DNA from 2 places in the Pedobacter sp. A2324 genome. Region 2 is predicted to be linked to the other one. Evidence: riboswitches for the same ligand, from Rfam matches in the RefSeq annotation. Region 2 holds a riboswitch; the other holds the start of a gene.
What was found. A riboswitch is a leader RNA that binds a small molecule or an ion and turns the genes downstream of it on or off. The one in region 2 is predicted to bind S-adenosylmethionine.
Positions count from the first base shown of each region.

Region 1: another riboswitch for S-adenosylmethionine. It lies ahead of metH (methionine synthase); the one in region 2 lies ahead of AC570I_RS11295 (SusC/RagA family TonB-linked outer membrane protein).

Region 1 is NZ_JCASSK010000002.1:583,439-589,028, reverse strand. Features, by position in the region: gene metH (methionine synthase) at 1-1,191, opposite strand, end outside; SAM riboswitch class I at 1,363-1,468, opposite strand; gene AC570I_RS07645 (Bax inhibitor-1/YccA family protein) at 1,584-2,327, opposite strand; gene AC570I_RS07640 (hypothetical protein) at 2,367-2,933, opposite strand; gene murQ (N-acetylmuramic acid 6-phosphate etherase) at 3,013-3,819, opposite strand; gene AC570I_RS07630 (S41 family peptidase) at 4,010-5,590, shown strand, end outside.
Region 2 is NZ_JCASSK010000003.1:458,441-464,030, reverse strand. Features, by position in the region: gene AC570I_RS11305 (glycoside hydrolase family 43 protein) at 1-191, opposite strand, end outside; gene AC570I_RS11300 (peroxiredoxin family protein) at 307-1,572, opposite strand; SAM riboswitch class I at 1,706-1,810, shown strand; gene AC570I_RS11295 (SusC/RagA family TonB-linked outer membrane protein) at 2,163-5,336, shown strand; gene AC570I_RS11290 (SusD/RagB family nutrient-binding outer membrane lipoprotein) at 5,347-5,590, shown strand, end outside.

The DNA.
Region 1 (5,590 bases), on a different contig from region 2:
CATGTTGACGTCGATTACCTGGGCGCCACCTTCAACCTGTTGTAAGGCAACAGCAAGGGCCGCTTCATAATCACCGCCTAAAATGAGTTTTGAAAACTTTGGTGATCCGGTAATGTTGGTTCTCTCGCCTACGTTTACAAAAATGCTGTCTGGCTTGATGGTAACCGGCTCCAGACCGCTGAGGCGCATCACGGGTTCAATTACAGGAAGTTTCCTGGGTTTTGCTTTTTGTGCATTTTTAGCGATGCAGCCAATATGATCGGGTGTAGTGCCACAGCAACCGCCTACGATGTTGACAAACCCGGAGGTAATGAAATCGTCCACCAGGTGTGCTGTTTCGTGTGGCTGCTCATCATAAGCCCCAAATTCGTTTGGCAAACCGGCATTTGGATAGGCGGAAACATAGCAACCTGCCTTATTTGCAAGTTCTTCAATATGCGGACGCATTTCTTTAGCGCCAAGCGCACAGTTAAAACCAATGCTTAATGGTTTTGCATGCATTACTGAATTGAGGAATGCTTCGGCAGTTTGACCTGATAAAGTTCTTCCTGAGGCATCGGTAATGGTTCCGGAAATCATAATTTCCAGTTTCCGGCCGATGATTTCTTCATATTTTTTAATGGCAACAATGGCCACTTTTGCGTTTAAAGTATCGAAAATAGTTTCGATTAACAGTACGTCAGAACCTCCGTCTACCAGTCCGCGAACCTGCTCATAGTAGGCTGCTTCGAGTTCATCGAAATAAATGGCCCTGTAACCCGGGTCGTTTACATTTGGCGACATGGACAGGGTACGGTTGGTTGGGCCGATTGCACCGGCAACGAAACATTTGCGGTCGGGGTTGGCGGCCATAAATTCGCTGGTCGCCTCTTTAGCAATCCGGGCACCTTCGTAACTGAGTTCATATGAAAGGTCTTCCATCTGGTAATCGGCCATGGAGATTCTTTGTGTACTAAAAGTGTTGGTTTCGATAATGTCGGCACCAGCACTCAAGTATTCAAGATGTATCGCTTTAATAATATCCGGACGGGTAATGTTGAGCAAGTCGTTATTGCCTTTTACATCGCATGGATGATTTTGAAACCGTTCCCCTCTAAAATCCTCTTCTGTTAATGTATAGCGCTGAATCATGGTGCCCATTGCCCCATCGATTACCAGAATACGCTTTTCTAATTCTTCTCTAATGTTCATTGTTTTATAGTAGCAAGTAGCTGGTATCGGGTGTCAGGACTAACTGACGAACGACCTAACTGCAGATATTGGGCAAAAAATATAAGGCAAAATTGTCTTTATACTTGATACTTTATACCTGATACTCAAAATGCTTATTCAAAAAGTTGGCGCGGGAATCGTCCTTCCTAAAACTTATCTGTCCCCGATTAAAACCGGGATAGAATTTAGCACCTTGTGTGGACACAGGTTGCTAAGACTTCGTTGGGTCTAATCCCTCCGTCTTTCTTAATAAGCGTACAAAAATGCAACAAAGCGGCATCATTTCCAAAATTTATTGGATACTAGCCAAATAAAATTACAAAGGCCATGCAAATCTGCACGGCCTTTAGAATATTGTTCTGTTGGCGAGCTTATTTTCTGCTTCCGAAAATTCTTAATAAGAACAGGAAGATGTTAATAAAGTCAAGGTATAAGTTTAATGCGGCCATTATGGCTAATTTTTTGGTATCGGAAGAAGGGATTGCTTCACCACTTTGTTCAAGGCCCATTCCGATCTGCTTGATTTTCTGAACGTCGTATGCAGTCAATGCAGTGAAAACTGCAACACCCACAAATGCCATAATCAAACTAAACTGTTCGCTTTTGATAAATAGATTAGCTATCCCGGCAATAAACAAGCCTGCAACACCTACCATTAGGATTGGACCGAATTTAGTTAAATCAACCTCCGTGGTATACCCCAATACTGCCATAATTCCGAAAATTACCGCAGCAGCTCCAAAGCATGAGATAACAGATGTGCCTGTGTAAACCAATAGAATAAAGCTTAAGCTCACACCCAGCAAAACTGAGAATAAGGCGAAAACACCCAGTAAAGCGCCATAAGATAAGCGGCTAAAGCCCGCTCCCATCAATAAAACTAAACCAAGGGGCGCAAACATCGCTACAAAGCCTAAAGCCGTTCTCTGACCGGTTTCAAAGTTAATCAGTAATCTTAATGCGCTTTCTGTGTTTGAAATGTAGAAGGCGGAAAGTGTTGATAAAACCAACGCCACAAACATCCATAAGAAAACATTAGCAAAGAATTTTTTTGAAACAGATTTCTCCTGAACGAAAACGCTGTTGTCCTGATATTGATAATTTTGTTGTTCCATTTTGTTTTATGTGTATTTAAACAGTATAAAGTTAATATTTTAGTTTAATCTTTTTGTCAGCAATTCTTCAACTTTCTTGAAGAACTGAAGGGGTTTTAGTGTTCGCCATGGCATATTATTCAAGGCTCCGCCAAAGTTAATATAATAATCGATGCTATTATCCCGGAACTCTGCAATGACATGGTCCTGAAAGTTTATCCCAACAATCCAGCCATCTTCCACTTCCTGAAACCACTCTTCGTAATAGCTGTCATCTGAGGCGTGGAAGTTTAACACATTCTCCCCGATCAGGATGAATTTATTAATACCTTCATCCATCATCAGTTCCAGTATGTCGCGCTTTAAAAGCATGATGTCGTTATTGATGGCGTCATTCCATTCCCCAATAAATTCGATAATGGCGTACGCCCTGTCGTAATCGGCATACAGCACCTTCATATACAGTGTGTTGGATCCGAATTCATCCCATTGCGGGTGAAGCAGAAAGTTGTAAATCTGTTTATCGAAATGAAACTCAGAATATTCAGTATTGTAAAAAGGCGAACGTTCATCTTCGGCGGAGATATAGTCATCTCTCCATTGGTAATAAGGCTCTATCTCGTGCATGTTTCAAATTATTGAATGATTGAATTTTGAGTGAGTGAATGTTTAAGTTTCAATTCAATCATCCTTTTTCACTCATTTCCTAGAGTTGTCCGGCTTCTACAGCTTTTCTAACACTTCCATATTTATTTAAAAGATCAGCGGCTTCGTTGTAATCAATATTTAATTCATCAGCTACCATTTGCGTTCCGCGATCAACCAGTTTATGGTTTGTTAACTGCATATCGACCATTTTATTGCCAACCACACGGCCAAGCTGGACCATAACCGTAGTACTCAGCATGTTTAAAACGAGTTTTTGTGCTGTGCCTGATTTCATTCTTGTTGAGCCGGTAATAAATTCAGGTCCTACAACCACTTCTACAGGGAAGTCAGATTCTGCTGCAATTGGTCCGCCGGTATTGCACACAATGCAACCCGTTAAAATACCATTCTTTCTTGCTGTATTTAGACCACCAATTACATATGGGGTGGTTCCTGATGCAGCTAATCCTACAAGGCAATCTTTATCATTAATGCCAAATTCCTGAAGATCTTTCCAGGCTTGTTCAGCATCATCTTCGGCAAATTCGACAGCTTTCCTGATCGCCGAATCACCTCCTGCAATAATACCAACTACCCAGTCGAATGGAACGCCATAAGTTGGAGGACATTCAGAAGCATCGACAACACCTAAACGACCACTCGTTCCGGCTCCTATGTAAAACAGGCGGCCACCTTTTTTCATTTTATCGGCTACAGCGGTAGTCAGTTTTTCTATTTGAGGCAAAGATTTTTCAACGGCATAAGCTACCGTTTTATCTTCGTTATTAATGCCCTGCAATACTTCCAAAACCGACATTTTATCGATGTGGTTATAGTTAGATTCCTGCTCGGTAACTCTGTTCATAAATTTAATTTTGATAAAATTCGGTAAATTCTTTCTAAAACTGTGCTTAAAAATTCAAAAATATGTGGTTGCTAATTCTAACAATGTAAGGGGTGGGTTAATTTATATTAAAAATTATAAACAAAAGGTGTGAAAATGCGGTTAAAAAATATATCAAGCCGCTTATTTTCATAAATTTGCAGTAGCGCCAATGAAAAAGAATACCCGTACGAACATACTGATTGCCTTAAGCTATTCTGTGATTTTAATAGTGGGCATGGTATTGGGTATCAAATTCATTAAGGATCAGGGTTTCGGTGTAAAAAGGAGTCCGCAGCTGGCCAGTAACACCGATGGTAAGCTTGATGAAATTCTTCACATCATCAACAAAAATTATGTTGACGATATCAACACCGATTCTCTTCAGAATTTGCCAATCGATAGTGTTTTACATCAGTTAGATCCGCATAGCGTTTATCTTCCTCCATCAGATGCCCAGGATATGACCGACAATCTGGAGGGGAATTTCGAAGGTGTAGGGATCGAGTACTATATGCTTAATGATACCATGATGGTTACAGGTGTGGTGAAAGATGGCCCGGCCTTTCAGGCTGGAATTAAACTGGGGGATAAAATTCTAAGCATAGACAGCACAGTAGTAAGCGGAAGGAATTTGCCAAAAGAACAGCTTTCGGGACGCTTCAGAGGCAGGGCTGGAAGTGGTGTTGGGGTAACATTAATTCATAATGGTACACAGACCCCTAGCCGGTTGATGGTTACTAGGGGTAAGGTGAATATCAGTAGTATTGATGCTGCTTATATGATCAATGCTGAAACAGGTTATGTTCGCATCAGTAAGTTTGGTGCAAATACAGATAGTGATTTTTCTACAGCAGCCAATAACCTCAAGGCAAAGGGCATGAAAAAACTTATCCTTGATTTACGGGATAATGGAGGAGGATACTTTTCTGCAGCAACGGGCTTAGCAGATCAGTTTTTGCCTGAAAACAAGCTGATTGTTTATACCCAGGGTAAGCATGAGCCACGTACGGATTATTTCTCTACCGGTAATGGTGCTTTTCAAAATGGAAAACTTGCGATTCTGATTAATGAAAATACGGCCTCGGCAAGTGAAATTGTTGCCGGAGCAATTCAGGATTTAGGAAGGGGTATTATTGTTGGGCGCCGGTCTTTCGGAAAAGGGCTTGTTCAGGAGCAGTTTTCTTTCGGAGATGGTTCGGCATTAAACTTAACCATTGCACGTTATTACACCCCTTCAGGAAAGAGTATTCAGAAATCATATAAAAAGGGCTATGATGCTTACAAACATGAGCTGGATGAACGCATGATGGACGGTGAGCTAACCGGCGATCGGACTTCTTTTCAGGATTCGGTTGAAAAGACGGAAGGTGTAACTGTTCAACAGAGCAGGAAAGTTAAAATAAGTGGCGGCATTCAGCCTGATGTTTTTGTTAAGCTTGATACCACAGGATACAATAAGTTTTATGCCAGTCTGGTGAGTAAAAAAATCCTTTCAGATTACGTATTTAATGTGTTAACCAATAAGTACAGCGCCAGTTTTGTGGAGCAGAATATTAATATCTTCACGATTAATGATAATGATTTTAAAGATTTTATCGGTTTTATTCAGCGCAAAAATGTGCCAATAGACCGGTACCAGTTGTATAGTGCGCGTAACATCATCCTTAATGATTTGAAGGCCTTGCTTTGCCGTTATTATCTGGGTGATGTAGGCTATTATAAAGCTGCGAATTTAAATGATAGTGCAGTA
Region 2 (5,590 bases):
ATATCGGTAAAACTATAACCGTCTTTACTTAGTGCCATGTAAAGGCCATGCGTATCGTCCTTGAAATAGACCATCAGATAGGCTGACATATCTTTTTCTGTAGGAATCTTTTGCTTTTTCTGTGCCTTTGCCATGGCGAAAAAGAAAATCATCAAGGAGGAGATAAATATTAATTTATACTGAAACTTCATTTGGTTCTATGTTGGTTAGAAATTGAAGTCCAAAATAACCAATAATCGTCAATTCAACGATTATTGGTCAGGAATATTTTATGTTAACCTTTACAGACGGGAACTTTAATGCAGGCTATTGTTTTAATAAGGCATCTATTTCCCCGTTAAATTCCTTTACAAATTCGGTATAGTACTTTCCGGTAGCCGGGCCACTGTATCCGGTATGGATCTGAGCAACCTCACCTTTTTTATTAATGATAATGGTAGTTGGAAATGATAAAAAGTTCTTTAAGGCGGGCAATGATTCTGCAACAAGTTGTTTATCCGGTTTCCCCGCGATAACCTGATCATATTCAATTCCAAACTTTTCACGAAACCGGCTTAAAGCTGTACGGACATATGCCGAATCGAGTTGTCTCTCATAGTGAATGCCTATAATTTCGACACCACGTTTACGGTTTTCTTTATACCAGGGTGCCAGGAAAGTTGCCTCGTCAACACAGTTGGGGCACCAGGTACCTGTTATGGTCAAAATCACAACTTTATTCTTGAACTTTTCATCATTAAGCGATATTTTTTTTCCATTCACATCAGGCAAAGAGAAATTAAGGGTTTTGTAACCATCTTTCAAAAATGTCAGTTTAGTTGCATCCGGTAAAGCCGCATTTTCATTTTTTATACCGTCAAAGGGTACGTTGCCACGTGCCGTAACAATCTCCCCATTGATGCTGCCCTCCTTTGTAAAAGTACCTTTGTAAAATGAGGGTCCCGATCCGATAAAGCTGGATAAATAAAATTTGTCGCCATCCACAACACCCTCCAGGTAACGCGAATCGCCTGTGATACGTAGAAATGTCCCGGTAAGTTTATTGCCTTGTTGTTTAAACAGGCCTACAACCTTTTCAGGATCTCCATTTGGCGATTTAAATGTCACATCGTAAGTTCCGGAAAAATCACCCGAGGCAGGTTTTCCGTCTGTTTTAAAACGATAGTTTTCACCCTTCCTGGCCGCTAAGACCGTCGGTTTCCCTGTACGATCTTGTTTTCTCAACACTCCGATCAACGAATCACCTTCCAGTTTTAACGCAAATTCGTTATCAAACTGGTTTAATTTAACCAAAACAGAATCTCCGGTCTGTGTTACAACACCTCCTTCGAAATGCTCGTCGGCATTTAAAAATACGAGATGTGCAGGGCCGCCATTTTTTGAACTGATCTCAAAATTAAAGGGTACCTCTACATCAGGCTTAATCTTAAAAACGCCCCTCCATTTGCCTGGTAATGAAAAAGTATTTGATTTTACACTTTTAGCATCCTTTTTTATACTGGTTTGTGCCTTTATAAGGCTTGCTGAGGATAAAAGAGATAAGGATAGAAATGCAACAGTTTTAATATTCATAATCGTGGGTGAATCTAAGGATTCAGGGCAAAGGTAACGATCTCAAGAGCTAAGAAGAAATTTTTTAAATAAATTCTAGGGATTTTATAGTCTATTCAATTATTGTACTATCTTTGCGCCAGTTATTTTAAAATACTTATCAAGAAAGGTGGAGGGAATGGCCCCGTGAAACCTTAGCAACCCGCCGTAGCTGGAAAAGGTGCTAATTCCATCCCAAAGTTTTTGGGGTAGTTAAGTCAGTTGATTGCAAATATGTATGATAATATATTGTAGCACTTCTGATTTAAGGAAGTGCTTTTTCATTTGGCAGTATTGCAATGTTGAGCGGTATTAAATCACAATAAAAAAGAAACGATGAAAAAAACTAACGAGCAGGCACCCTATCAAATTACCCACTTTAAAAAATACCTAAAGCTATCGCGAATGTGTAGCAGCGGTTGCTGAGACGCTAAAAAAGAAACGTAATCAGCGTTTCCTGTCTCAAATTAAATGTCATTTATTATTGTGTTAAAATTCGCCCAAAAGCGAAGTGGAATGGCTTTGCCCGGATTTTGACAATTTTTAAACTAATCATTAATCATATCTTATTTATGTTCAAGAAAATTAAGCTGTCTGCAATACTTTTTTTGCTACTGCTTTCACAGATCTCCCGTGCACAAAATATCACGGTTTCGGGTATTGTAAAAAGTGCATCAGGTCAAACATTGCCTGGGGTATCAGTTGTGGTAAAAGGAGCCAAAGAAGCGGCTACGACCAATAACAACGGATCATTTACCATTTCTGCAAATCCGAAAAGTATATTGTTAATCTCTTACATTGGATTTGATACCAAAGAGGTTGAGATCACAGAAAACACAAAAAATTTAGCAATTATTTTAACTGAAAGCAGTAACGCGCTGGATGAGGTAGTGGTCACTGCCCTGGGTATTTCGCGTGAAAAAAAATCTCTGGGTTATGCCGTTCAGGAGCTAAAGGGACAGAGCCTTACTGAAGCCCGGGAAAGTAATCTCGTAAATGCGCTGGCCGGAAAAGTAGCAGGGGTCAGGATCACGAATAGCCAGGGTGATATGGGTTCTTCCAGAGTAGTTATCCGTGGGGAAACATCCATCTCCGGAAATAACCAGCCATTGTTTGTAGTTGATGGCATTCCGGTGGATAATTCACAGTTAAGCGGTGCCGGCGCGAGGGATTATGCCAATACCATTTCTGATATCAACTCAAATGATATTGAGTCGATCAGTGTGTTAAAGGGCCCCAATGCTGCGGCACTATACGGCTCGCGGGCTGCGGCGGGAGTGATTATCATTAAAACAAAAACCGGAAAATCGAAAAAAGGATTGGGTGTTACCTTCAATTCAAATGCAGTAATCGAAACCTTATTAACCTTACCTAAGTATCAGGATGTTTTCGGACAAGGGTCTGAGGGTAGGTTCAGTTATGTTGATGGTAAAGGTGCAGGGATTAATGATGGAGTAGATGAGAGTTGGGGACCTAGAATGGATGGCCGGCTGATTCCTCAGTTTTTCTCTAAGGGGGTAGCCGTACCCTTCGAAGCGCATCCAGACAATGTTCGCGATTTCTTTGAAACCGGTTATTCGCTTTCAAATGGTATTGCTGTAGAAGATGCAAGTGAGAAATTTAACTATCGCCTGTCTTACAATAACCTGAAGCAGGTTGGTGTAATCCCGAATTCAGGACAAGGCAAAAACTCACTTACGTTAAATACTACCCTAAATATCACACCTAAACTTAGCCTTACCGGAAATGTAAACTACAATATGTTGAATGCAGATAATTTGCCTGGAACCGGCGGCTCACGATCAACCAGTACCATGTTGCAGTTTACCTGGTTCGGCAGGCAGGTTGATATCAACCGCCTGAAAAATTACCTGGATGAAAATGGAAATACATTCAACTGGAACAACAGCTATTATAGTAATCCGTATTGGGTTGCCTACGAAAATACCGTATCACAACGTAGAAATAGAATTATCGGAAGTGTGGGCTTAAAATATGCCATTATAGATGGTTTGAATTTTAACTTCCGGTCAGGAACAGATTATTATAACGATCGCCGTAAAGTCAAAATCGCTTACGGTACAAATGGTACACCTTTCGGATCTTATACAGAAAGCGCATACACGGTTAGTGAAAGCAATACGGATGCTACCCTTAGTTATGATAAAAAACTTAATGATGATTTCAGCATTGAAACCCTCGTAGGTACCAATATTCGGTCGAGATTTACCGAACAGAATGATCAGAGTGCGCCCAGGCTGGCGGTAGCTGGTTTATACACCCTTTCTAATTCTCGTGATCCCCTAACTTCTTCAAACAGTTATACAGATTTTAAAACCTATGGCATTTACGGATCTGCCCAGGTTGCATTCAGAAATTACCTGTTTGTAAATGCAACTGCAAGAAATGACTGGTCGTCTACGCTTCCGACACAAAACAGGTCTTACTTTTATCCTTCATTCAACGGAAGTTTATTGCTCACTGAAGCTTTTGATATTAAAAGTGACTTATTAGACTACGCCAAAATCCGCGGGGGATGGTCTAAAGTGGGTAAAGATGCTTCGCCATACCTACTAATAAATACGTATACTTTTGGGGCTCCTTTCGGTACAAGTCCTCAACTCATTCCATCAGCAACAGATTTGAACCCGGATTTAAAGCCAGAAACTACTTCTTCATCAGAGCTTGGCTTAGAGGCGGTATTATTCAACAAACGCCTGCGCTTTGATTTAGGCGTATATAATAGTAACAGTTTCAACCAGATTTTAAGCGTAGATGTAAGTGCGAGTACCGGTTTCAGATCTAAATTACTTAATGCAGGGAAGATCAATAACAAAGGGATTGAAGTGCAGCTGGGGGTAACGCCAGTGAAGAAAGCTTTTACCTGGGATATTGATGTAAATTACGCTGCGAACAGAAGTAAGGTCATTGAACTTGATCAAAGCGGATTGTTGCAAACCTATGTTGTGGCAACAAACTCTGCTCAGGTTATTGCTGCGGTAGGTCAGCCGTATGGTGCACTGTTTGGTAATGCTTTCCTGAGAGATGGAAATGGCAATATCGTAGTAAATGCCACGGGCGCACCGCAAACCGATCCAACTAAAAAGGTTTTAGGTAAGTACACTCCTGACTGGATAGGGGGAATTTCGAATACCTTCAGCTATAAGGGCTTTAGTTTGGGCGTATTAATTGATGCCAGTTTTGGTGGATCAATTTATAACGGTACCTATGCAACCGGAACGTACACTGGTGTACTTGCTTCTACTTTGCCAGGTAGGGCAGCAGAATTTGGCGGGATTTCATATTACTATCCCGGCAACCTTAAAGCCAATGGAACTGTTAGGCTGGCAGCAGGCACTGCTGCACCTGCAGGTGTAACGGTTTACGATGATGGAATCATCTTCGATGGTGTTACTGCTGACGGAAAGAAAAATGAAAAAATACTTCCTGCCCAAACTTATTACAAATCGTTTAGAACCATTGATGAAGCCAATATTTTCGACGCATCATACGTAAAGCTTCGTGAAATTAAACTTACCTATAACCTGCCTGCGAAATGGCTTCGTCCATTGAGCCTGCAAGGTGTATCTGTCGCTTTAGTTGGAAGAAACCTGGCTATACTGCACCGAAATGTAACGGATATCGATCCGGAGGTGGCATTCAATACGGGTAACGGACAAGGTTTGGAAAGTTTATCTAACCCAACAACCCGTACTTACGGTATCAACCTAAACATTAAATTTTAATTACCCTGTTATGAAAAAGAATATCCTATATATACTGGCTTTAACAGCAATTTCATTTTCTTCGTGCAATAAAGAGCTCGATGATGTGAATACAAACCCCAATACCACAGAAAACGCTCAACCCGATTATCTGCTTACCGGAGCAATAAAAAATGGCGCTGACGCTTATTGGGGAACAACAAATAACATGAATTCCAGTCTGCTGTTTGTGCAGCAGTGGGCCAAGGTCCAGTACACAGAAGAAGATCGCTTCA